DNA from 2 places in the Nonomuraea sp. NPDC050404 genome. Region 1 is predicted to be linked to the other one. Evidence: riboswitches for the same ligand, from Rfam matches in the RefSeq annotation. Region 1 holds a riboswitch; the other holds the start of a gene.
What was found. A riboswitch is a leader RNA that binds a small molecule or an ion and turns the genes downstream of it on or off. The one in region 1 is predicted to bind glycine.
Positions count from the first base shown of each region.

Region 1 (11,708 bases):
AGATCGAAACGGTCCAACCGCTTGAGCCGCCGTACGGCCTCGCCGACCTCCCAGGCCCCGTTGGCGTCGACGCGCAGCCGGCCCGACGGCCCGAGCGCGTCGCGCACGGCCTCCACCCTGGCCACGTCGTCGTCGAAGCTCTGCCCCCGCTCGGCCACCTTCACCTTCGCCGTGCCGCAGCCCGAGCGCCGCACGATGTCATGGGCCTGCGCGGGATCCACGGCCGGCACCGTCGCGTTGACCGGCACGCTGTCGCGCAGCGGCGCGGGCCAGCCCTCGAAGGCGGCCTCACGGGCGCACGCCAGCCAGCGGGCGCACTCGCGCGGGCCGTACTCGGGGAACGGCGAGAACTCGCCCCACCCGGCGGGGCCGTGCAGCAGCACCCCTTCCCTGACGGTCTGCCCGCGAAAACGCGTGCGCATCGGGATCCGGAAGACCACGGGAGAACGCGTCACGACCCTCCCTGCACCCCTGTCCGACCTGTCGCCATTAACCTTACGAGCATGTGGAGGAACCCGTCGCATCCGGACCGTCCGCTGCATGCCATTGTGCAGCCTCCCGGACCTGCCCTGTTCACGGCCGTCCGTGACGCGCTCGCGGGCGACGGGCCCGCCGTCCTCCCCCTGTCCCCCGGCCACGCCGGGCCCGCCCTCGCCGCGCTGCGCCCCACCCACGTCGAGGGCGCGCCGCGCGACGACGGGGCGGGCGTCCCCGGCGACGTGGCGGTCGTGATCGCCACCAGCGGCAGCACCGGCGCGCCCAAGGGCGTGATGCTCTCGGCCGCCGCGCTGCGCGCCTCGGCGGCGGCCTCGCTGCGCCGGGTGGGGGCCGCCGAGGGCGATCGCTGGTTGTGCTGCCTGCCCGTCTCGCACGTCTCCGGCCTGCAGGTCCTGGTACGCGCCCTGCTCTCCGGCACCGAGCCGATCATCCATCCCGCCTTCGACCCGCACGCCGTCCTGACCTCGGGGGCCCGGCACGTCTCCATGGTGCCCACCCAGCTGCACCGGCTGGTGGAGCTGGGGGCGGACCTGTCGGTGTTCAGTACGATCGTGCTCGGCGGCGCGGCGCCCAGGCCCGGCCTGGTGGAGCAGGCCACGGGCCTCGGCGCGCGGGTCATGACCACGTACGGGATGAGCGAGACGAGCGGCGGCTGCGTGTACGACGGCCGGCCCCTCGACAACGTGGATCTCAAGATCGGCGCCGACGGCCTGATCAGGATCGCGGGCCCGGTGTTGTTCTCCGGCTACCGCTTCGGCGAGCCGCCGGCCCCGCTCGACGGCGAATGGTTCGTCACCTCCGACCTGGGCGAGCTGACCGGCGGCCGGCTGCGCGTGCTGGGCAGGGCCGACGACATGATCAACACCGGCGGCGAGAAGGTCGTGGCCGCCGCCGTGACCGCCGTGTTGTGCGCCCATCCGGAGATCGCCGACGCGGCCGTGATCGGCGTTCCCAATCCGGAATGGGGCGAACTGGTCACCGCCATCGTGGTCCCCGCCAAGCCCGACACGCCCATCACACTTGAGCATTTGCGGGCATATTGCCGCGATAGGCTTCCCCCTCATGCCGCCCCGCGCGACCTGCGGCTGGTCTCGCGCCTGCCACTCCTGCCGAACGGCAAGACCGATCTGGTACGGCTGAGGGCAGGAACCTGACAAGTTGCCGCTGCGTCATAGTGAGGTAGAGGGAGGGAGCCTTCATGAACCAGACCCGCAAGATGTGGGCATCCGCGGCCACCGTCGGCGTGATCGTCGTCGGTGGCGCCTCAGTCGCGGCGGCCGCCTCGGCGGGCAAGCTCGACCAGGTCGCCAGGGAGACCCGAGCCGTGGTGGAGAAGGCGCCACCGTCCGCACAGCCGACCCCCGAGGCCACCGAGGACGATTCCGTGGTCAGCACGGAGATCAACCCCGATCCGGAAAAGGTGCTCGAATACTGGTCGGAGCAGCGGATGGAGGACGCCCAGCCCATGCCGATGCCCGAGGCGAGCCTGGGCCAGTTCGAGGAGAGCGGGAAACTCCCGCCCGAGGGTGAGCCCGGGCAGATCGACGCGACGGAATAAGACGCGTCCGGGGGCGGTTCGCCACGTGGGCGATCCGCCCTTTTCATCCCGCTTGAGCGCATCGGGGAACAAATAACGGCGAATGGCGTTATTGATACTGGTGCGCTGTGCGGACGTGGAACCGCCCCACCACAACCTGCCTGATCGCTTGCACTCCGTACGGAGGAGGTGTTCCTCATGCCCAGAACCGCCGTGGCGACCCCGCCCGCATCTCTCGACCAATTGATTGAACGAGGGCGAGCCCAGGGTCACCTGTCTCTGTCCGAGCTGCGGGACGCGTTCGCGAAGGCCGGTATCAGCCCCTCTGAAGGCCGCACGATCCTGCGTGAGCTCACAGAGGCCGGCGTGAGCCTGGCCACCGAGAACGACGCGTCTCGCAACTCCCCCAAGAGCCCTGCCCAGAAGACGACCCCCGCCAAGAAGAGCACGCGGGCAAAGAGTACCGGCCGCAAGGCGGCCGAGGCAAAAACCTCCACCACGGCCAAGTCCGTCACGCCGGCCGAGGCCAAAACCTCCGAGCCGGATGAGGAGGACGTGCCCGACGACCTCGCCGCGGGCGAGGACGCCGAACTGGAGAACGAGCCGATCGACCTGGACGACACGCAGTCCGTCATGGGCGACTCGGTGCACACCTATCTCAAGTCCATCGGCCGCCGCACGCTGCTCACCGCCGCACAGGAGGTCGAGCTGGCCAGGCGGATCGAGGCCGGCCTGTACGCCGAGTACAAGCTGGAGACCCATCAGGACCTGTCGCCCGCCGCGCGGGAGGACCTGGACCTGGTGATCGAGGACGGCCGGCTGGCCAAGGACCACATGCTGGAGGCCAACCTGCGGCTGGTGGTCTCGGTGGCCAAGAAGTACACCGACCGCGGGATGTCGCTGCTGGACGTGGTCCAGGAGGGCAACCTGGGCCTCATCAGGGCCGTGGAGAAGTTCGACTACACCAAGGGCTTCAAGTTCTCCACCTACGCCATGTGGTGGATCAGGCAGGCCATCCAGCGCGGCTTCGCCGACTCCGCCCGTACGATCCGGCTGCCCGTGCACGTGCTGGAGATGCTCTCCAAGCTGTCGCGGGTCGAGCGGGACATGCACCAGCGGCTGGGACGCGAGCCCACGCCCGAGGAGCTGGCCGTCGAGCTGGACAAGACCCCCGACCAGATCGAGGAACTGCTGCGCACCAGCCGCCAGCCGATCTCGCTCAACGCGACGATCGGCGAGGACGGGGAGACCACGATCGGCGACCTGATCGAGGACGTCGACTCGCCCGAGGCATCGGAGATCGTCGACCGCCAGCTGCTGGGCGACCAGCTGCGCGGCGTGCTCGACAACCTCTCGCCGCGCGAGTCGAAGATCATGGCGCTGCGCTTCGGCCTGGTGGACGGCAAGCCGCACACCCTCGACGAGATCGGCAAGCACCTGGGGCTGACCCGGGAGCGGATCCGGCAGCTTGAGAAGGAGTCGCTGTCCAAGCTGCGCCACCCGAGCAACACCCGCCCGCTGCTCGACTGGGCAAGCTGAACGAAACCCCCGGCACACCGTGGTGCCGGGGGTTTTCTGTGTATCTGGGAGCGGCTCAGTGGCCGGCGGTGGCCACCGGGCGCGGGACCCGGGGGATCCCCCACATGCGGTTCTCCTCGCGCAGCGTGCGCAGCCGCTCGACCTCGGAGGTCCACATGGCCCCCGCGGGCGTCGCCTTGGCCTTGCGCCGGGCGATCCGGTCATCGTAGGACTTCACGCCGAACGTGGCCCGCTGGCCCGCCTCGGCGGCCCTCAGCGCCTCCGTGAGCGTCTGGTCGAACACCTGCCCGGCCGCGCGCAGCTCGATCTCGTCGGCCGCGCCGGCACGCAGGTCGCGCACCGTCAGCTCGGCCTGCCTGGCCTTCTCGAGCAAGTCGGGGAAGCTCTTGGAGATCTCCTGGTCCGCGTGGTAGCGAACCTCTGCCTCCCGGCTCACCCGCGGACGGAAAAACGCCATCGACCCGGCCCCTTAACGCTGTATCGGCAGTGAATTCAACGGCCAAGCGTACGCCGTCGCGCGACACGGGCGGAAATCGCCCCGGTGCGAGCGCCTTTACGAAGTAAGATGATCACCATGCCCGCCAAGCGACCGCCCGTTCCCCTCTCGCGCGAGCGCATCCTCGAGGCCGCGCTGCACATCGCCGACAGCCAGGGCCTGCGCCGGCTCACCATGCGCCGCCTGGGCGACGCCCTGCAGGTGGAGGCCATGGCCATTTATCACCATCTGCCCCGGGGCAAGGAGGCGCTGATGGACGCCCTGGCCGAGCACGTCACCTGCGTACAGGCCGAGCCGGGGCCCACCTGGCAGGAGACGGCCAAGGCGTGGTGCCGGGCGAGCAGGGAGGTGCTGCGCGACCATCCGGGCGTGCTGGCCCTGGCGCTGACCAAACCGCCCAAAGGGGCCACCGCCGTGGCCATCAGGGAGCAGACCGAGCAGCTCGCGGGCGCGGGCCTGGAGGACGCCGCGGAGGCCGTACGGGCGCTGCGGGCCTTCGTCTTCGGCAGTGTGGCCGTGGAGGTGCAGCAGTCGGGATGGGCCGACCCAGAAGTTGATGAATGGGTCAGGAGGGACGAAAGGGCTGATTTGGATTTCGAGCGGGGACTCGACGCTCTGCTCAAGGGATTGCAAACGTGATGCGCGTGTCACGCTTGGACCGTTATCCTGCATAAGGCACGCTGTGTCGAAGGTCACACGCTCCGGGGATCCTCCTGTAACAGTCCTAACGGGCTATGTCGGAACGTGTGACGAACGTCGCACACTTGCCAGCACAACTACCCGAGCCGGCTCCCGACCCTCCACAAAGCGGGAGCGTCCCACGAGATATCGGAGGCACGCCGATGTGCCCGCACGACCCGGCCTGTCCGGATGCCGAGGCGCCAGACCGCGAGGCGGCACGCACCCTCGCCTGCCACCCCGAACAGGGGTGGAGCCTGCTGTGCAATGGAGTAGTCCTGTTCGAGGACACCGGTGAGCTCCTGCCCAGCGGCACCGTCATCGCGCCGCACCGGCCCGTGGTCGGCGCAGCCTGACCACACGCGGCGGACGACCACCCACACCAGCGCGTGCGAAAGAGCACGCCTACGCGTAGTGGGTGATCCACTCCGCGACGACCTCGCCCACCCGGGCGGGGTCGCGCTTGAGGTCGTGCCCCTCCCCCGGCAGCACCACCAGCCGGGCCGCGTCAGCCGCCTCGGGCACGCCGAACGGGTCCCGGTCCCCGTTCACCACCAGCACGTCCACCCCGGCACCGCGCAACTCATCCGCCCGTGACCGCTCCGGGCGTCCCGGCGGGTGCAGGGGGAAGGCCAGCGCCACCACCGCCGCCGCCCCGACCGCCCCGGCCGTCCGGCAGGCCACCCGCGCCCCGTTGCTCCGCCCGCCCTGCACCACGGGCAGCCCGGGCAGGCGCCTCCGGAGCTCGTTCAGTACGATCTCCCACGCCTCGTCCTGCTTGACCGCCGAACCCGGCGCCCGCGCCCCCGCCACCCTGAACGCCTGCGTCACCCTGGCCACACTGGCACCCGCCTTCAGGGCGGCCTCGCGCACGGCCAGCAGGTCCGGGGCGTCCACCGTCCCGGCCGAGCCGTGGGTCAGCACCAGGAGCAGCCGCGGGTCCGTGACCTCGTCGATCTCCACCAGCGCCGGCCCTCTCGGGGTCATCACCTGCATGGCAGCACCGTACCTGGGGAGGACATGACCTTTAGCCCTCAGGTCGGATGACGGCGCGCCGTCTGCGGGGGATCATTTCCCCTATGCACGAAAATCGCTCTCTCCGGGACGAGCTGCAGGCCACTCTGGACGCCCGGCGCGATCTCGGCCCCGACTACGAGGCCGCGCTCGTCGACTCCTTCGTCGAGCGACTCGACGCCACCATCGCGGCCCGTGTGCAGGCCGAGCTCCACCATCACGGGGCGATGCCGCGCAAGAGGCCCAATCCGACCGCTCCGATGGTCCCGATCGTGCTCGGCTCGCTGGGCATCGGCATACCCCTGACGGCCGTCTCGGCCAGCGCGGGGCCCTTCGGGCTGGTGATCGCCTGGCTGTCCATCGTGCTCGTCAACGTGGCCGCCGCCGCGGTCATCATGAGACGCCCCTGAGAGCGATCAGACCATCCGGCCCGGGACCACTCCCGTCACGCGTTCCGGATCAGGTATCACGCTGGTAGCGGAGCAGCACCTCGGCGGCCAGCGTCTCGTCCCCGTGCCCCAGCCCGTACGTCCAGACCCGTTCGGCGTCCTCGGCGCGCCCGCGCAGCGGCAGGGTGCGCGCGAGCAGCTCGATGGCCAGCGCGTTGGTCTGCGGGTCCGCCCCGCCCTCCACGCAGCCGGCGAATTCCGCGCAGGCGAGCTCCAGATGCGCGATGCCGAGCTGAACCCGCAGCCCCGGCACTTCGTCCTCGGGAGCGAATTCCAGGGCGTCCAGGAGCACCTCAGCGGCCTCACCGGGCTCCCCGTGCTCCACCAGCAGTTCGGCGAGTTGCTGCGCGGCGTGCGCCGCGATCCGCTCGTCGCCCGCCTCCAGACCGGCCCGCACGGCGGCGCGCAGCTCCTTCTCCACCTCTTCGGGGTGTTCGGCGGCCACGGCCAGGCGGGCCAGCGCGAGATGGGCCAGCGGCACGTACTCCGCCGTGCCGACCCCCAGGACGGCCTGCCAGGCGGCCCTGGCCTGCTCCTCGCGGCCCTCCCGCTCGAACCCCTGGGCCAGGTGGCAGGCGGCCTGCGCGGCGTACTCGGGGTGTCCGGTGGCCAGCGCGGTCCTGGCGGCGGCCCTGGCGGCCTCCACGTCGCCGCGCTGTTCGAGCACCACGGCGAGCCCCACGGCCGCCTGCGCCCTGTCGGGGCCCTCCGGGTCCGCGGCCAGCTCGCCCAGTATCGCGGCGGCGGCCTCGAGGTCACCGCGTTCCGCCAGGAGGCGGGCGGTGTCGAGGGGCGGGGTCTCCAGCTCTGAGGACGTCAAGAGAGCTCCTTGGGGCGACGGTCGCACCGAAGCCTAACGACTTCTGGCGATCATGTCTGCTCAGTTGACGCCCTGGGCCTGGCCCCGATCCCGCCCGCCGGGAGGACCGGCGCGACCCTCACGCCACAACCAGCCGGAACGCCCCCGGGCGGGGCGCCGCACGACGGAGCGGGAGCGGCCGGTCGCCACCCCCGCGCCCGCGCGTGTCAGCCTCCGGAACGCCGTGCCGGCGGGCGATCCCAGTCCTCGTACACGAAGTGACGAGGCCCCCACGCCGCAGGCTCTCAGTCCTCGTACACGAAGTGACGAGGCCCCCACGCCGCAGGCTCTCAATCCTCGTACACGAAGTGACGAGGCCCCCACGCCGCAGGCTCTCAGTCCTCGTACGCCTCCAGCGGAGGGCAGGAGCAGACCAGGTTGCGGTCCCCGTAGGCCTGGTCGATGCGGCGCACCGGCACCCAGTACTTGCCGTCGCGCAGGGAGGGCAGCGGGTAGGCCGCCTCGCTGCGCGCGTACGGGTGCGGCCACTCGTCGGCGCTGACCGCCTCAGCCGTGTGCGGCGCGTTGCGCAGCGGGTTGTCGGTCCTGTCGTAGTCACCGGCGGCCACCTTGGCGATCTCGCCGCGGATGGCGACCATCGCGTCCACGAACCGGTCGAGCTCGCCGAGGTCCTCGCTCTCGGTCGGCTCGATCATCAGCGTCCCCGCCACGGGGAAGGACATGGTCGGCGCGTGGAAGCCGTAGTCGATGAGGCGCTTGGCCACGTCGTCCACGCTGACACCGGTCTCCTTGGTGATCTGCCGCAGGTCGATGATGCACTCGTGCGCGACCAGGCCGCCGCGGCCGGTGTACAGCACGGGGTAGTGCGGGGCCAGCCGCCTGGCCAGGTAGTTCGCCGACAGGATGGCCTGCTCGGTGGCGGCGGTGAGGCCCTCGGCGCCCATCATCCTGACGTAGGCCCACGAGATCGGCAGGATGCCCGCCGAGCCGTAGGGGGCCGCGGAGACGGGCCCGACCGGGGTGCCGTTGTGCAGCGGGTGGCCGGGCAGGTAGGCGGCCAGGTGGGCGCGGACCGCGACCGGGCCGACGCCGGGGCCGCCGCCGCCGTGCGGGATGCAGAAGGTCTTGTGCAGGTTGAGGTGGGACACGTCGGCCCCGAACTCGCCGGGCTTGGCCAGCCCGACCAGCGCGTTGAGGTTGGCGCCGTCCACGTACACCTGGCCGCCGGCGTCGTGCACCTTGGCGCAGACCTCGGTGATGCTCTCCTCGTACACGCCGTGCGTGGACGGGTACGTCACCATGATCGCCGACAGCGCGTCCCGGTGCTTGTCGATCTTGGCGTCGAGGTCGGCCAGGTCGACGTTGCCCTCGCCGTCGCAGGCCACGACCACGACGCGCATGCCGGCCATGACGGCGCTGGCGGCGTTCGTGCCGTGGGCGGAGGACGGGATGAGGCAGACGTCGCGCTCACCCTGGCCCTTGGCCCGGTGGTAGGCGCGGATGGCCAGCAGCCCGGCGAACTCGCCCTGCGAGCCGGCGTTCGGCTGGATGGAGACGGCGTCGTAGCCGGTCACCTCGGCCAGCCAGTCCTCCAGCGTGCCGATCAGCTCGCAGTAGCCCTCGGCCTGCTCATCGGGCGCGTAGGGGTGGATGGCGGCGAACTCGGGCCAGGTGATGGGCTCCATCTCGGTGGTCGCGTTCAGCTTCATCGTGCAGGAGCCGAGCGGGATCATCGAACGGTCGAGCGCGATGTCCTTGTCCTGCAGCCTGCGCAGGTAACGCAGCATCGCGGTCTCGGAGCGGTGGTTGTGGAAGACCGGGTGGGTCAGGTACTCGCCCTCGCGCGCCAGCGAGGCCGGCAGCGCGTCGGGGGCGCTCTCCGGGTCCACCGCGGTCCCGGCGGCGCCGAAGGCGGCCAGCACCCCGGCCACCTCGGCGGTCCCGGTCTTCTCGTCGCAGGCGATCAGGACGTGGTCCTCGTCCCGCCGCCAGAGGTTGACGCCCCGTTCGGCGGCGGCGGCCACGACGGCGGCGGCGCGGCCGGGCACGCGGGCCAGCACGGTGTCGAAGAACTCGCCGTGCACGACCTGCACGCCCGCCTCCCGCAGCCCGCCGGCCAGGGCGGTGGCGTGGCGGTGCACGCGGCGGGCGATGCCGGCCAGGCCCTCGGGGCCGTGGTAGACGGCGTACATGCCCGCGATGACGGCGAGCAGGACCTGGGCGGTGCAGATGTTGCTGGTGGCCTTCTCGCGGCGGATGTGCTGCTCGCGGGTCTGCAGGGCCAGGCGGTAGGCGGGGTCGCCGTCGGCGTCCACGGACACGCCGACCAGGCGGCCGGGGAGCTGGCGCTGCAGCCCCTCGCGTACGGACATGTACGCGGCGTGCGGCCCGCCGAACCCGAACGGCACCCCGAACCGCTGCGAGGACCCGACCGCGATGTCGGCGCCCAGCTCGCCGGGGGCGGTGACGAGCGTCAGGGCCAGCAGGTCGGCGGCGGCCACGACCAGCGCGCCGGCCTCGTGCGCCGCGGCGGCCACGGCGCGGAAGTCACGCAGCCGCCCGGACGCGCCCGGATACTGCACGAGCAGGCCGAAACACTCGGGCAGCTCGCCGTCCAGTGAGTGCTCGGCCAGCGTGATGCCCAGCGGCTCGGCCCTGGTGGCGAGTACGGCCTTGGTCTGCGGCAGCGCGTCGGCGTCCACCACGAAGACATCGCTCTTGGACTTGCCCGCCCGGCGGGCCAGCGTCATGGCCTCGGCCGCGGCGGTGGCCTCGTCCAGCAGGGACGCGCCGGAGACGGGCAGGCCGGTCAGGTCGGAGACGACGGTCTGGAAGTTCAGCAGCGCCTCCAGGCGGCCCTGCGAGATCTCCGGCTGGTACGGGGTGTAGGCGGTGTACCAGCCCGGGTTCTCCAGCAGGTTGCGCCGGATGACGGCGGGCGTGACCGTGTCGTAGTAGCCCAGGCCGATCATGGAGGTGAGCACCCGGTTGCGCCCGGCCAGGGCGCGCAGTTCGGCGATGGCCTCGGCCTCGCCGATCGCGGGCGGCAGCTTGAGCCGGTCCTTGGCCCTGATGGCCTCGGGCACGGCCACCGCCACCAGGTCCGCGACGGATTCGAAGCCCACGGCCTCGAGCATGCGCTGCTGCTCGGCCTCCGAGGGGCCGATGTGCCGGGACGAGAACGGCGGAGCTGACAGATCGGTCATGGGGTGTGCCTCCCGAGGCTTATGGAGACCGGCGCCAGGGCGCGGACGAGTGCCGGATCTCCCCCTCTGTCAGCGCGGCGCCGTGACGGCCGTCCGCGACCTGAGAGCTTCACCCCCGGTGGGGCTTGCACCGTCGGTGAGGCGCGCCTGGCGGGTGCGCCTGCTTTCCAGAGTTGCCTCGCCCGAGCGGTACAGGGTGCCTGAGAGATTCCGGGGAGGTTTGCTCCTTCGGCGCCCCGGGGGCTCGGTGGCCCTCGAGGACTCTCCCGCACGGGGTCGTCAGCCTTGCTGTCCTAGATTACTACCTTAAGCCGCGAATGCCGTTCTGGAGGGGCCCCACGCCCCACCTCCTGCCCCATCGTCCTCATGGCTGCGCCTGCCCGTACGCGTGGCGCCGGGCAGGATCACGGGATCGGGCGGAGGTCAGCCGGAACGGCGGGCCCGGCGCCTGCGGGCGAGTTCGTCAGCGGGGTGGTCGGCCGGGACGCTGTCCTCGACCGCCGCGCGTTCCCCCGGCAGCTCCGCGAGGGAGCCCTCGACCTCTCGCCAGACCCGGCCCAGCGCGATGCCGAACACGCCCTGGCCGCCCTGGAGCAGATCGATCACCTCGTCGGCCGAGGTGCACTCGTAGACGCTGACGCCGTCGCTCATGAGCGTGATCTGCGCGAGGTCGGCGACCCCGCGGTCACGCAGGTGCTGCACGGCCGTGCGGATCTGCTGCAGCGACACTCCGGTGTCGAGCAGCCGCTTAACGACCTTGAGCACCAGGATGTCGCGGAAGCTGTAGAGCCGCTGGGAGCCCGAGCCGTGCGCGGCCCTGATCGTCGGCTCCACCAGGCCCGTGCGCGCCCAGTAGTCGAGCTGCCTGTAGGTGATGCCGGCCGCGGCGCAGGCCGTCGGCCCGCGGTATCCGATGTCGTCCGGGACCGCCGCCGGCTGCTCGTCGAAGAGCAGACCCTGCTCTCCGGCACGCTGCCGCGCGCTCTCGCGCCGCACCGGATCTTCCTGGCCGGCCGTCTTTCCCTCGCCGCTGCTGACCGCCACGCGGACCTCCGGCTTTCTCTCATCCCGTGGCCTGATCTGGGGGTACGCAAAGGGCGACCACGGGTTTCACTTGCACCGTAGGACCGTGACCATGCTCAGTCAACGATCCGGCTCGGCGCGTCGTGAAGCGTAAATGCACTGAAATACCTACCCCGCCCTGCCGAAGTCTTCGGGAGTGATCGTGTCAAGGAACTCCCTGAACTTCTCCACCTCGTCTTCCTGGTCGTCCGGGATGATGACTCCGGCCTCCTGGACGACCTCCTCGCTGGCGAAGATGCGCGCCCCCGTGCGCAGGGCGAGCGCGATCGAGTCGGACGGCCGCGCGCTCACCTCCACGCCGTTGGAGAACACCAGATCGGCGAAGAAGATGCCGTCGCGCAGGGCGACGATGTTGACCGCGCGCAGGCCGACGCCCAGGGCGCTCAGC
Region 1 covers NZ_JBFAKB010000001.1:602,550-614,257, forward strand. Annotated here, with positions in the region: gene AB0I81_RS02655 (o-succinylbenzoate synthase) at 1-455, opposite strand, end outside; gene AB0I81_RS02660 (AMP-binding protein) at 504-1,652, shown strand; gene AB0I81_RS02665 (hypothetical protein) at 1,697-2,056, shown strand; gene AB0I81_RS02670 (RNA polymerase sigma factor) at 2,234-3,574, shown strand; gene AB0I81_RS02675 (hypothetical protein) at 3,630-4,031, opposite strand; gene AB0I81_RS02680 (TetR/AcrR family transcriptional regulator C-terminal domain-containing protein) at 4,149-4,709, shown strand; gene AB0I81_RS02685 (DUF5999 family protein) at 4,913-5,104, shown strand; gene AB0I81_RS02690 (alpha/beta family hydrolase) at 5,154-5,744, opposite strand; gene AB0I81_RS02695 (hypothetical protein) at 5,828-6,172, shown strand; gene AB0I81_RS02700 (hypothetical protein) at 6,222-7,031, opposite strand; gene gcvP (aminomethyl-transferring glycine dehydrogenase) at 7,406-10,237, opposite strand; glycine riboswitch at 10,415-10,516, opposite strand; gene AB0I81_RS02710 (MerR family transcriptional regulator) at 10,661-11,281, opposite strand; gene AB0I81_RS02715 (bifunctional nuclease family protein) at 11,429-11,708, opposite strand, start outside.

Region 2 (11,708 bases), on a different contig from region 1:
CGGAGATCGACAGGCCCGTGTTGGAGCAGTGCTTGAGCAGCTCCTCGCCGGTGGTGAAGGGGTAGGGCAGCACGGTGTCGTCGGGCTTGATGCGGTCGGCGCCGGTGGCCTTCTCGTCCACGACGAAGCCGCCGCCGACCGAGAAGTAGACCTTTTCCCGCAGTTGCTCCCCCGAGTCCGTGTACGCGGTGAAGCGCATGCCGTTCGGATGCTCGGGGAGGGAGATCTTGCGTTCGAAGACGAGGTGCTCGCCCACGACGAAGGGGATCTCCCGGGCGCCGTACAGCTTGACGGTGCCCGACTCGCGCATCGCGGCGATGCGGGCGTCCACGGTGTCCACGTCCACCAGCTCGGGCTTCTCGCCTGACAGGCCGAGCAGGACCGCCTTGTCGCTGCCGTGGCCCTTGCCGGTCAGGCCGAGCGAGCCGTACAGGATGGCCTCCACGCGCGCCACCCGCTCCAGCAGGCCGTCCTCGTGCAGGCCGCGCACGAACTTGTGCGCGGCGGCCATCGGGCCGCCCGTGTGGGAGCTCGACGGGCCGATGCCGATCTTGAAGAGGTCGAAGACGCTGATCGCCATTGATGTGCGCCCTTCATGAGAGGCCGGGGCCCGGGTGGGGCCCCGGCGGGTACGTCAGGATTCGCTCGAGGTGAGCGCCGTGTACTCCTCCGGCGAGAGCAGGTCCTCGGCGTCGCCTGCCATACGGATCTTGAACATCCAGCCGTCGCCATAGGGGTCGCCGTTGACGATGCTCGGGTCGTCCGCGACGGCCTGGTTCACCTCGACGATCTCGCCGCCGACGGGCGCGTAGATCTCGTTCACGGACTTGGTCGACTCCACCTCACCGACGGAGTCCCCCCGCTCGACGCTCGCCCCGACCTCGGGGAGCTGCACGAAGACCACGTCACCGAGGGACGCGGCGGCGAAGGCCGTCACGCCGACGGTCACGGTAATGCCGTCGTCGAGGCCGGCCACCCACTCGTGCTCCTTGGTGTAGCTCAGCTCTTCAGGGATGCTCATGCTCACTTGTTCCTCCTGTAAAAGGGCAGCTCAACCAGGTCCATAGGTTCATGGCTGCCCCGGATGTCCACAGCCAGGCCTGAATCGACGCCCGCGTCCACGTACGCCATCGCGATGGGCTTTCCCAGGCTCTGGGAGGGCGCACCGCTGGTGACCTCGCCGACGACGACGCCGTCCTTGGTGACCGGGTAACCGTGGCGCGGCACCCGGCGGGTCCGCGCGACCAGGCCGACGAGCCGGCGTCGCGGCGGGTCGTCCTTGACCGCCTCGAGCGCCGACCTGCCGACGAAGTCACCCGGCTTGTCGAATTTCACCACCCTGCCCAGCCCCGCGTCGAACGGGGTGAGCTCCGCGCTCAGCTCGTTGCCGTACAGCGGCATGCCGGCCTCCAGCCTGAGCGTGTCGCGGCTGGACAGGCCCGCCGGCCTGAGCCCGTGCGGCTCACCGGCCGCCATGAGCGCGTGCCAGAGCGGCACCGCGTCCTGGTTCGCGACGAACAGCTCGAACCCGTCCTCACCGGTGTAGCCGGTACGGGCGATGAGCGCCCGCCGCCCGTCCACCACGCCGGGCAGGCCCGCGTAGTACTTGAGCCCGCCGAGGTCGGCGTCGGTGAGCGTGGCGAGGATCTCCTGCGAGCGGGGTCCCTGGACGGCGATCAGCGCGTACTGGTCGGAGCGGTCCTCGACGACCACGTCGTACGACTTCGCGCGATCGAGCAGCTCGGCGGCGACCTTCCGGTAGTTCGAGGCGTTGGCCACGACCATGAACTCCTCGTCCCCGAGCCGGTAGACGATGAGGTCGTCGAGCACCCCGCCGCGCTCGTTCACGATCATGGTGTACCTGGCGCGCCCGGGTGCCAGCGCGGACAGGTGGCCGACCAGGGCGTGGTCCAGCGCCTGGCCCGCCTGCGGCCCAGTCAGGAAGATCTCACCCATGTGCGAGAGGTCGAAGAGCCCGGCCGCCTCGCGGACGGCCCTGTGCTCCGCCGACTCGCTGCCGTAGCGCAGCGGCATGAGCCAACCGGCGAAGTCGGTGAGCGTGGCGCCGAGGTCCTCGTGGACGTCTCGTAGCGGTGTCGGTCGGGACATATGTCGCACCTCAGGACAGGAGTGGATGCCAGCATCCTCCCCCTCTGTCATGGATGCCTGAGAGCTTCACCCGACTTTTTGGCCGGACTTTCACCTTCGGCGAGGCCCCGCAGGCCTGCTTTCCAGAGGACACCTCGGCCGCGCGGTCCTTTGCCTTGAGAGGTTCGCGGGGAGGGCTTGCTCCTTCAGGGGCCCTGACCGGCTGCCAGGACACTCTCCCGCACGGATTCGTCGGTGATGTCCGCCAGCCTAGTGCTGTTACGGGTGTGTTGTCGCGTCGCGGGCGGGGTGAACCATTGCGGGCGCGCTGACGTCTTTGAGATATGCGTCGGTTGGCGATAGTGGTGGCGTTGTCCGCCGTTGCGTCCTGCGGTACGGAAGTGGCCCGCCCGCCCGAGCCGATCCGCTACACGGCGAGCATTCCCGTGCTCGAAGGTGACGGGCACGGGCCGCAGTTGTGCCCTGTGCTCATGACCTCGGACCCGCCCCAATGCCACGGCCCCGACGTCCTGGGCTGGGACTGGAGCAAGGTCGAGCACGAGTCGGAGCGCGGAGTGAAGTGGGGCACCTACCGGGTGACGGGCACCTGGGACGGTGCCCGGCTGACGCTGACTGAGCCGCCGGGCGAGCCGGACGAGCGGAAGCCGCCGAAGGAGGACGGGCTCGGGCTCGACACCCCGTGCCCCGCTCCCGAAGGCGGCTGGCGGGTCCTCGACCCGGCGCGGACCACGGAGAAGACCATGAACAGGGCGCTTGAGCGGGCGAGGACCGCCGACGACTTCGCCGGGGCCTGGCTCGACCGGCTGGCCCCGATGCCGCCGCACCCCGAGGAGCAGATGGAGGTCGACGCCGAGTCATATGTGATCAATCTGCGTTTCACCGGTGACCTGGCGGAGCGAGAGGGGTGGATTCGTGAGGTGTGGGGTGGCGCGCTGTGCATCACCGCCGGGCAGCGCACCGAGGCCGAAATGCTCGCCATCCAGCGGCGCCTGGAGGGGGTGAAGGACGCCGGCATCGTCTCGACCTCGGCCAATCCCATCACGGGCAAGGTCGTGATCGGCGTCTGGGTGGCCGACGACGGCGTGCGCGGCAGGCTGGAGGGCGAATACGGCGCGGACGCCATCACGGTCGAAGGGAGGCTCCAGCCGGTCGGGTGAGCGTTCAGCAGGCCCGTACGAGCGCCTCGAACAACGCGGAGTCCTCATTCACCTCCGGATGCCACTGCACGGCCATGGTGAACGTACCCGAGGCGTCCGCCTCCACGGCCTCGATCGTGCCGTCCCCGGTGGCAGCCGTGACGGTCAGGCCGGGGGCGAGGCGGTCCACGGACTGGTGGTGGTAGTGGGCGACCGTCACCGGATCCTCGCCAAGCGCCTTGGACAGGCGGGTGCCGGGGGCCGGGCTGACCGGGAGCCGTCCGAAGAGGCCGGGGCCCGGGCAGTGGTCGGTGGTGCCGACCACGTCGGGCAGGTGCTGGTGGAGGGTGCCGCCGAGGGTCACGTTGAGCACCTGGAGGCCACGGCAGATGCCCAGGTAGGGGAGGTCGGCGTCGAGTGCCGCCGCCAGGAGGGCGAACTCGGCCTCATCGCGAAATTTCCGGACATAGCCGCTGCGTTCGTGCGGCTCCGCGCCGTACCTGGCCGGATCTATGTCACCGCCACCGGCCAGGATCAGGCCGTCCAGCCGCCCGACCAGCTCGGCGGGCGCGCCGGCCGGCGGCAGCAGGACGGGCTGGCCGCCGGCGCGCACGACGTGCTCCACGTACGCGTGCGGCAGCAGCGACGCGGCCGTGTCCTGCCACACCGTGAACGAGGCGGACTCGACGTAGCAGGTGATGCCGATGACGGGACGACGCATGACCTGCCCCCTACAGCGGCGTGACGTAGGCGCCGGAGATGCCGCCGTCCACGAGGAACTCGCTGGCCGTGATGAACGAGGCGTCGTCGCTGGCCAGGAACGCCACCGCCGCCGCGATCTCCGACGCCTCGGCGAAGCGGCCCAGGGGCACGTGCACCAGCCGTCGTTGCGCCCGCTCGGGGTCCTTGGCGAACAACTCCCGCAGCAGCGGCGTGTCCACGGGACCCGGGCACAGGGCGTTGACCCTGATGCCCTCCCTGGCGAACTGCACGCCCAGCTCCCGCGACATCGCCAGCACCCCGCCCTTGGAGGCGGTGTAGGAGATCTGCGAGGTGGCCGAGCCCATGACGGCCACGAAGGAGGCGACGTTGATGATCGAGCCCTTGCCCCGGCGCCGCATGTGCGGGATGGCGTGCTTGCAGCACAGGTAGACGCTGGTCAGGTTCACCTCCTGGACGCGCCGCCAGGCGTCGATGCCGGTTTCCAGGATCGAGTCGTCGTCGGGCGGCGAGATGCCGGCGTTGTTGAAGGCGATGTCCACGCCGCCGTAGGTGTCGCAGGCCGTCTGGAACATCCTGACGACGTCATCCTCGCTGGTCACGTCGGCCCTGACGAACAGGCCGCCGACCTCGTTGGCGGCCTTGACGCCCGCCTCCTCGTCGATGTCCGCGCAGACCACCTTCGCGCCCTCCTCGGCGAAGCGCCGGGCCGTGGCCAGCCCGATCCCCCCGGCCGCGCCGGTGATGACCGCCACCCGATCCTGCAACCGCTGCATATCCCACTCACTCCGTCGAAATGAAGACGTTCTTGGTCTCGGTGAAAGCCGCGAGCGCGTCAGGGCCGAGTTCCCTGCCGAGGCCGGACTGTTTGAAGCCGCCGAACGGGGTCCAGTAGCGCACGGAGGAGTGGGAGTTGACCGACAGGGCGCCCGCCTCCACGGCCCTGGCCACGCGCAGCGCCCGCCCGACGTCACGGGTCCAGATCGAGCCGCTCAGCCCGTACGGGGTGTCGTTCGCGATCCGTACGGCCTGCGCCTCGTCCTCGAACCTGACCACCGACACGACGGGACCGAAGATCTCCTCGGTGAACGCCCGGTCGGTGAGCTCGGGGGTCAGCACGGTCGGCGGGAACCAGTAGCCCTTGCCCCGGGGGCAGTCGCCTTGCAGGTGGGGTGTGCCCTCGACGAAGCCGCGCACTCGGTCCAGATGCTCGGCGCTGATCAGCGGGCCCATCTCGGTGGCCTCGTCGAGGGGGTCGCCGACCACGACGCCGCGTACGGCCTTGGTGAGGCGGTGCATGAACTCGTCGTACACGCCGGCCTGGACGAGGATCCGCGACCTGGCGCAGCAGTCCTGCCCGGCGTTGTCGAAGACCGCATAGGGCGCGGTTTTCGCCGCTTTTTCGAGATCGGCGTCGGCGAAGACGATATTTGCGGACTTGCCGCCCAGCTCCAGCGTCACCCGCTTGACCTGCCGCCCCGCTTCGGCGGCGATCTCCTTGCCCACCTCGGTCGAGCCGGTGAACACGATCTTGGCCACGTCCGGATGCCTGACCAGATGGGCCCCCGCGACCTCCCCTGCCCCAGGCAGAACCTGGAGCACCCCCTCGGGGAGGCCCGCCGCCAGGGCCAGCTCGGCCAGCCTCAGCGCGGTCAGCGGAGTCCATTCGGCCGGCTTGACGATCACGGTGTTACCCGCCGCCAGAGCCGGTGCGACCCCCCACATCATGATCACCATCGGGAAGTTCCACGGCACGATGATCCCGACGACGCCCAGGGGCTCCTGGAACGTCACGTCCACGCCGCCGGGCACCGGGATCTGCCTGCCGTGGTTACGTTCGGGGGCTCCGGCGTAGAAGTGCAGCACGTCGCGTACGTTGCCGGCCTCCCACCTGGCGTTGCCGATCGTGTGCCCGGCGTTGGCCAGCTCCAGCCGCGCCAGTTCCTCGCCGTGGGAGTCCACCAGGTCGGCGAACCGGCGCAGCAGCCGCGCCCGGTCGCCCGGCGCCACCTCGCGCCAGGCCGCCTGCGCCTTCCTGGCACGCTCCACGGCCCGGTCGACCTCGGCCGGGCCGGCGAGCTCGACCTCGGCGATGACCTCTTCTGTGGCCGGATTGACGATCTTCATGACCTACATCCGCTCGAATCCACGGAACATCTCCCAGTCCGTCACCGCCGCGTCGAACGCGGCCAGCTCCACCCGCGCGTTGTTCGCGTAATGCGCCACCACGTCGTCGCCGAACGCCTCGCGGGCCTGCTTCGAGCCCTCGAACAGGGCGAGCGCGTCCCGCAGCGTGTGCGGCACCGTCTCGGCCCCCGAGGTGTAGGCGTTGCCGCCGTACGGGTCCTCCAGCGGCAGTTCGGCGTCGATGCCGTGCAGCCCGGCCGCGATCAGCGCCGACACCGCCAGGTACGGGTTCACGTCGCCGCCGGGCACCCGGTTCTCCACGCGCAACGAGCTTCCGTGGCCGACCAGCCGCAGCGAGCAGGTGCGGTTGTCCACGCCCCACTTGACGGCCGTGGGCGCGAAGCTGCCGGGGACATAACGCTTGTAGGAGTTGATGTTGGGCGCGTACATGAGGGTCAGCTCGCGCATGAGGGCGAGCTGACCCGCGATGAAGCGGGCGCCCAGCGGAGAGAGCCCGTACGGCCCCTCGCCCGCCATCACCAGATCACCATCCGCGCCACGGAGGGAGATGTGGATGTGGCAGGAGTTGCCCTCGCGCTGGTTCGGCTTGGCCATGAACGTGATCGACCTGCCCTCCTGGGCGGCGATCTCCTTGGCGCCGGTCTTGTAGATGACGTGGTTGTCGCAGGTCCGCAGCGCCTCGTCGTAGCGGAAGGCGATCTCGTGCTGGCCCAGGTTGCACTCGCCCTTGGCCGACTCGACGTACAGGCCCGCGCCCTCCATGCCGCGCCTGATCCGCCGCAGCAGCGGCTCGACGCGGGCCGTGCCCAGCAGCGAGTAGTCCACGTTGTACAGGTTGGCCGGCTCCAGGTCGCGGTAGGCGCGCTTCCAGGCGTCCTCGTAGCTGTCGTCGTAGACGCAGAACTCCAGCTCCGTGCCCACGTACGCGGCCAGCCCGCGTTCGGCGAGACGGGCGAGCTGCCGGCGCAGGATCTGGCGGGGCGAGGCCACCACGTCGCCGCCGCCCTCCCAGGCCAGATCGGCCATCAGCATCGCGGTCCCCTCGTGCCAGGGCACCCGGCGCAGTGTCGCCAGGTCGGGCTTCATCACGAAGTCCCCGTACCCCCGCTCCCAGGAGGACATCGCATAACCGGGGACGGTGTTCATGTCCACGTCCACCGCCAGCAGGTAGTTGCACCCCTCGGAGCCGTGGTGCAGCACCTCGTTCAGGAAATAGCGCGCCGACAGTCTCTTGCCCTGAAGTCTTCCCTGCATGTCGGCGATCGCGAGGAGCACGGTGTCGATCCGGCCGGCCGCCACGTCGTCGCGCAATTCGGCGACGGAAAGGTACCCGGTGCTTCCTCGATCGTCCACGCTACGCAGCTCCGATCTGGCCTGAGGCGCTTTCCCGTTGATTGGGCTAGTCTCAGACCATTGATGTGTATGGCGGGATCGCTTGTCAAGACCTGAGGACACGTTGGACGAGTCGGCACGATTGATGACGGTGTTGCGCCCGGTCAGGGCGGGCAACGCCTTCGAGGAGACCGTGGAACGGCTGCTCCAGGCGATCAAGCTGGGCGTCGTCGCCCCCGGCGACAAACTCCCGCCCGAGCGGGAGCTGGCCGTCCAGCTCGGCATCAGCAGGGTGACGCTGCGCGAGGCCATCCGCGCGTTGTCGGAGTCGGGCTATCTCGACGTACGCCGGGGGCGCTACGGAGGCGCGTTCGTCACCTACGTGCCGCCCAGGCCGGATCCCGGCGACCTGCGTCAGGCGGTTAAGGAGATGGGCAGGGCGGAACTCGCCGACGCGCTCACCTTCCGGCTGGCGGTGGAGTGCGGCGCGGCCGAGGTCCTGGCGGCGACCGAGTTGTCGCAGGAACAGCGGGCCCTGCTCACCCGCAGGCTCGCGGACCTGAACCGGGCGGGGCTGGAGGACTACCGGCGCCTCGACACGGCCTTCCACCTGTCCATCGCGGAGCTGACCGGCTCCAACCTGCTCGCCACCACCTGCGCCGACGCCCGCTCCCGGGTGAGCGACCTGCTCAACGCCATCCCGATGCTCCAGGTCAACCTGGACCACGCCGCCGTGCAGCACCGCGCCATCGTGGACGCCATCCTCGCCGGGGACCCGGACGCGGCCAGGCGGGCGGTGGCGGAGCACCTGGAGGGCACGGCCGCACTGTTACGGGCATTCCTGTCCTGACGTGGGCATGCCGCCGAAAACGTCCCGGCGGCTCGTACCATCGAATTCAGGGCTATGGGGAACTGGTTTCAGCAAAGCATCGTCGCCACAGGACGGCTTCCGCTGTTCTGCTACTTCGTCATGCTCATCGCGGCCTTCATCGCCACCCGCATCAACGTGCGCCTGATCAGGGCGAAGATCGGCTGGTTCCGCAACATCAACGTGGGGGAGATGCACATCCACCACGTGGTCTTTGGCGTGGTGCTGATGTTAGTCGGCGGCGTCACGCTCATCGTCTCGCCGGAGTCGCAGATCGGCACCGCCGTCGCGGCCTCCGTGTTCGGGGTCGGCTCCGCGCTGGTGCTGGACGAGTTCGCGCTGATCCTGCACCTGCACGACGTGTACTGGGAGGAGGAGGGGCGGACCTCGGTGGACGCGGTCTTCATCGCGGTCGCCGTGACCGGCCTGCTCCTCATGGGGCTGCGTCCTCTGACGTGGAACTACGGCCCCCCGGTCAACCCCGCCGCGCTGATCGTGGGCAACCTGCTGCTCGCCGTCGTCACCCTGCTGAAGGGCAAGATCTGGACGGGGATGGCGGGGCTGTTCGTGCCGCCCATGCTGGTGGTGGGCGCGCTGCGGCTGGCGCGGCCCGGGTCGCCGTGGGCGCACTGGTTCTTCGCCAAGAAGTCGCCGCGCAAGATGGCCAGGGCCATTCACCGGGAGGAGCGGTGGCGGCGGCCGGTCATCAAGGCCAAGATCGCCTTCCAGGAGTTCCTGTCCGGGCGGCACGACCTGCCGTCCACCAGGCGGGGGCGTCGGCACGGCTAAGAGCGCTTTCCGAAGGTTCTGATGAACTGGACGATTCCGATCACCGCTCCGGTGACGACTATCAGGGCTCCTGCGCTGGTGTTGAACGCGGCCACCCCGTCCGCGCCGAGCGCCTGGAGGATAATCCAGCACAGAAGCGCCGCAATTGCCCCCAGGGCCAGCGACAGCGCGGCAATGAGCATTCCCATCTCGCACCTCCATGGGTGGAATGTAGGGGCTAGATACCCGCAGGGGTGGTCCCGGTAAAAGGAAAAGCGGCTATGACCTGCGTAAACTCTGTCGAGGGCGACAAATGAGCAAGCGTCCTGCCCGGGGTTCCGGTCAGGACGCTGGCACTCGGAAACTCCTACAGGGCGGTCACGGAACGCAGGGCCAAACCCGTGCCCAGGAGGACGACCATGGCGGCCGTGCCCAGCGGGGCCAGGCCCGAGATCCTGGCGGCCAGGCGGCGGCCGGCCGAGGCGCGCTCCTCCAGGCGGTCCACCAGCTTGACCAGGAGCAGGCCGGTGATCGTGAGGGTGGCGGCCATGCCGACGCCGTAGGCGGTCACCAGCGCGACGCCGAACCACGTACGGCCGAGGGCGATCGCGCCGAGCAGCACGATCAGGGCCGAGGGGCTGGGGACGAGGCCGCCCGCGACGCCTAGGCCGATGAGACCGGCCCGCTTGGTGGTGGCGGTGGCGTGCCCGTGGTGGTCGTCTTCCCCGTGCCCATGCCCGTGCCCATGCCCGTGCCCATGCCCGTGCCCATGCCCGTGCCCATGCCCGTGCCCATGCCCGTGCCCGTGCCCGTGCCCATGTCCATGTCCGTGGCCGTGGCCGTGGCCGTGCGGGGAGGGGCGGCGGAGGTTCAGGAGGAGGCGCAGGCCGATGAAGGCGATCAGTGCGCCGCTGGCCACCCCGAGCCAGGCCAGCACCGACTCCCCGGCCAGCGCCGTGAACACCGTCAGCAGCAGGCCCACCACCAGCACCCCGGCCGTGTGCGTGGCCGTCACCGTGGCGCCCACCACCAGCGCGTCGCGCGGCCGGCCACGGCGCCCGGCCAGGTACGCGGCCATGATGGTCTTGCCGTGCCCGGGGATCAGCGCGTGCCCGGCCCCGAGCACCACGGCCAGCCCGACCGCCAGCAGGCCCAGCGGAACCGTCAGCGTGTCCGAGCCGATCAGCCCCGTGAACGTGCGGTCCAGCGCGGCCAGCGCCTCCCCGATCGGGCCGCCGATCCCGATCTCCAGCCCGCCGGACGACGTTCCGCCGGAGGGGGCGCCGGAGCCGGCCGGCAGGCCCAGGGCGGGGCCCGAGACGGTGAAGGTGGCGACGCGCTGGTCGAGCGGGTCGGACAGCAGGTCCTCGGGGTAGGCGCGCAACTCCTGGCTGATGCTGGTCGTGGGCACCGAGGAGCCGGTCAGGCGCATCCCGTCCCCGACGGCGGTGATCTCCCGCCAGCCGATCCTGTCCTGCTCGAACCCGTCGGTGAACCTCACGGCCCCCGAGGCGCGAATTTCGGCCACGAGCCGGCAGGACAGGCGGCTGGTCTCCAGACCCCCCTCACCGGGGGCGTATTCGAAGGCGGAGTCCTGTACCCGCCACGGGACCGTCCTGCCGGCCACCACGAGCCGCTGGGCGGCGGCCAGGGCGGCACAACGGCGGGCGGCGTACTTGGCGTCCACCTCCGGCTTGGCCTGCAGGGTCGGCAACTCGGCCAGATCTACGACGGCGAGATTGCGCACCTGCGAGGCCGAGACCCGCAGGCCGTTGTAGTGGTTGACGGTGAACCGCCCGAGCGGGTGCATGGCGGTGCCCCGGTGTGCTTGGGCGGCGGTGCCGCTGCGTACTTGGGCGGCGGTGCCGCTGTGTGCTTGGGCGGCGGTGCCGCTGTGTGCTTGGGCGGCGGTGCCCAGGCCGATGCTCGCGCACAGTGACAGCAGCAGGCCCGCCAGAGCGGACAGCAGGCCGAGCCGGAGCAGTCTCATGAGAACCTCGCCAGTGCGGGCAGCGTCGGGTCGAATCCTGGATCCACCCGCACGGAACGGCCGAGGGCCTGCTCGATCTTGGCGCGGTGGTAGGCCAGCAGCGGGTTCTGCCAGCCGGTGGCGGTGGCCTTCTCCGCGTACGTCAGCGCCTCGCCCGGCTCGCCCGCCTTGTACAGCGCCCAGGCCAGGGCGTCGGCGGCGACGAGGTTCGGGTTGCGGGCGTACTCGGCCCTGGCGTACTTGACGGCCAGCTCCGGGTCGCCGTGGTCGGCCTCGAACTCGGCCCACATCAGGTCCTCGCGCACGCCCGCCGCCTCGAAGAGCTTGCGCTGGGCCTGGAGCAGCGTCCAGTCGGCCGGCTTGCCCGCCTTGATCCGGGTCTCGCCCTGCTCGACGAGGTACTGGGGCAGGGGCAGCCGCTGCACGACGCGGTCGTACAGGTCGAGCGCCTCGGTGAGTCGGCCGTCGAGCGCCGCCGTCCTGGCCTGGCCCGCGAGGGCGGGCGTGTAGGCGGGGTAGGCCCGCAGGGAGCCGGCGTACCAGTCGGCGGCCGTCTTCAGGTCGCCCGCGTGCAGGGCCAGCTCGCCCAGGTAGTAGCGGACGTAGGCGAGATCGGCGGGCGTGTAGGCGTCGTCCT
Region 2 covers NZ_JBFAKB010000012.1:183,211-194,918, reverse strand. Annotated here, with positions in the region: gene AB0I81_RS31925 (L-serine ammonia-lyase) at 1-580, opposite strand, end outside; gene gcvH (glycine cleavage system protein GcvH) at 635-1,021, opposite strand; gene gcvT (glycine cleavage system aminomethyltransferase GcvT) at 1,024-2,109, opposite strand; glycine riboswitch at 2,243-2,340, opposite strand; gene AB0I81_RS31910 (hypothetical protein) at 2,460-3,266, shown strand; gene AB0I81_RS31905 (gamma-glutamyl-gamma-aminobutyrate hydrolase family protein) at 3,271-3,966, opposite strand; gene AB0I81_RS31900 (3-oxoacyl-ACP reductase) at 3,977-4,741, opposite strand; gene AB0I81_RS31895 (aldehyde dehydrogenase family protein) at 4,749-6,092, opposite strand; gene AB0I81_RS31890 (glutamine synthetase family protein) at 6,096-7,466, opposite strand; gene AB0I81_RS31885 (FCD domain-containing protein) at 7,591-8,295, shown strand; gene AB0I81_RS31880 (hypothetical protein) at 8,350-9,102, shown strand; gene AB0I81_RS31875 (hypothetical protein) at 9,099-9,290, opposite strand; gene AB0I81_RS31870 (High-affinity nickel-transporter) at 9,449-11,071, opposite strand; gene AB0I81_RS31865 (tetratricopeptide repeat protein) at 11,068-11,708, opposite strand, start outside.
Region 2: it holds a riboswitch for glycine, as region 1 does, so the genes downstream of both, gcvT (glycine cleavage system aminomethyltransferase GcvT) here and gcvP (aminomethyl-transferring glycine dehydrogenase) in region 1, are expected to answer to the same signal.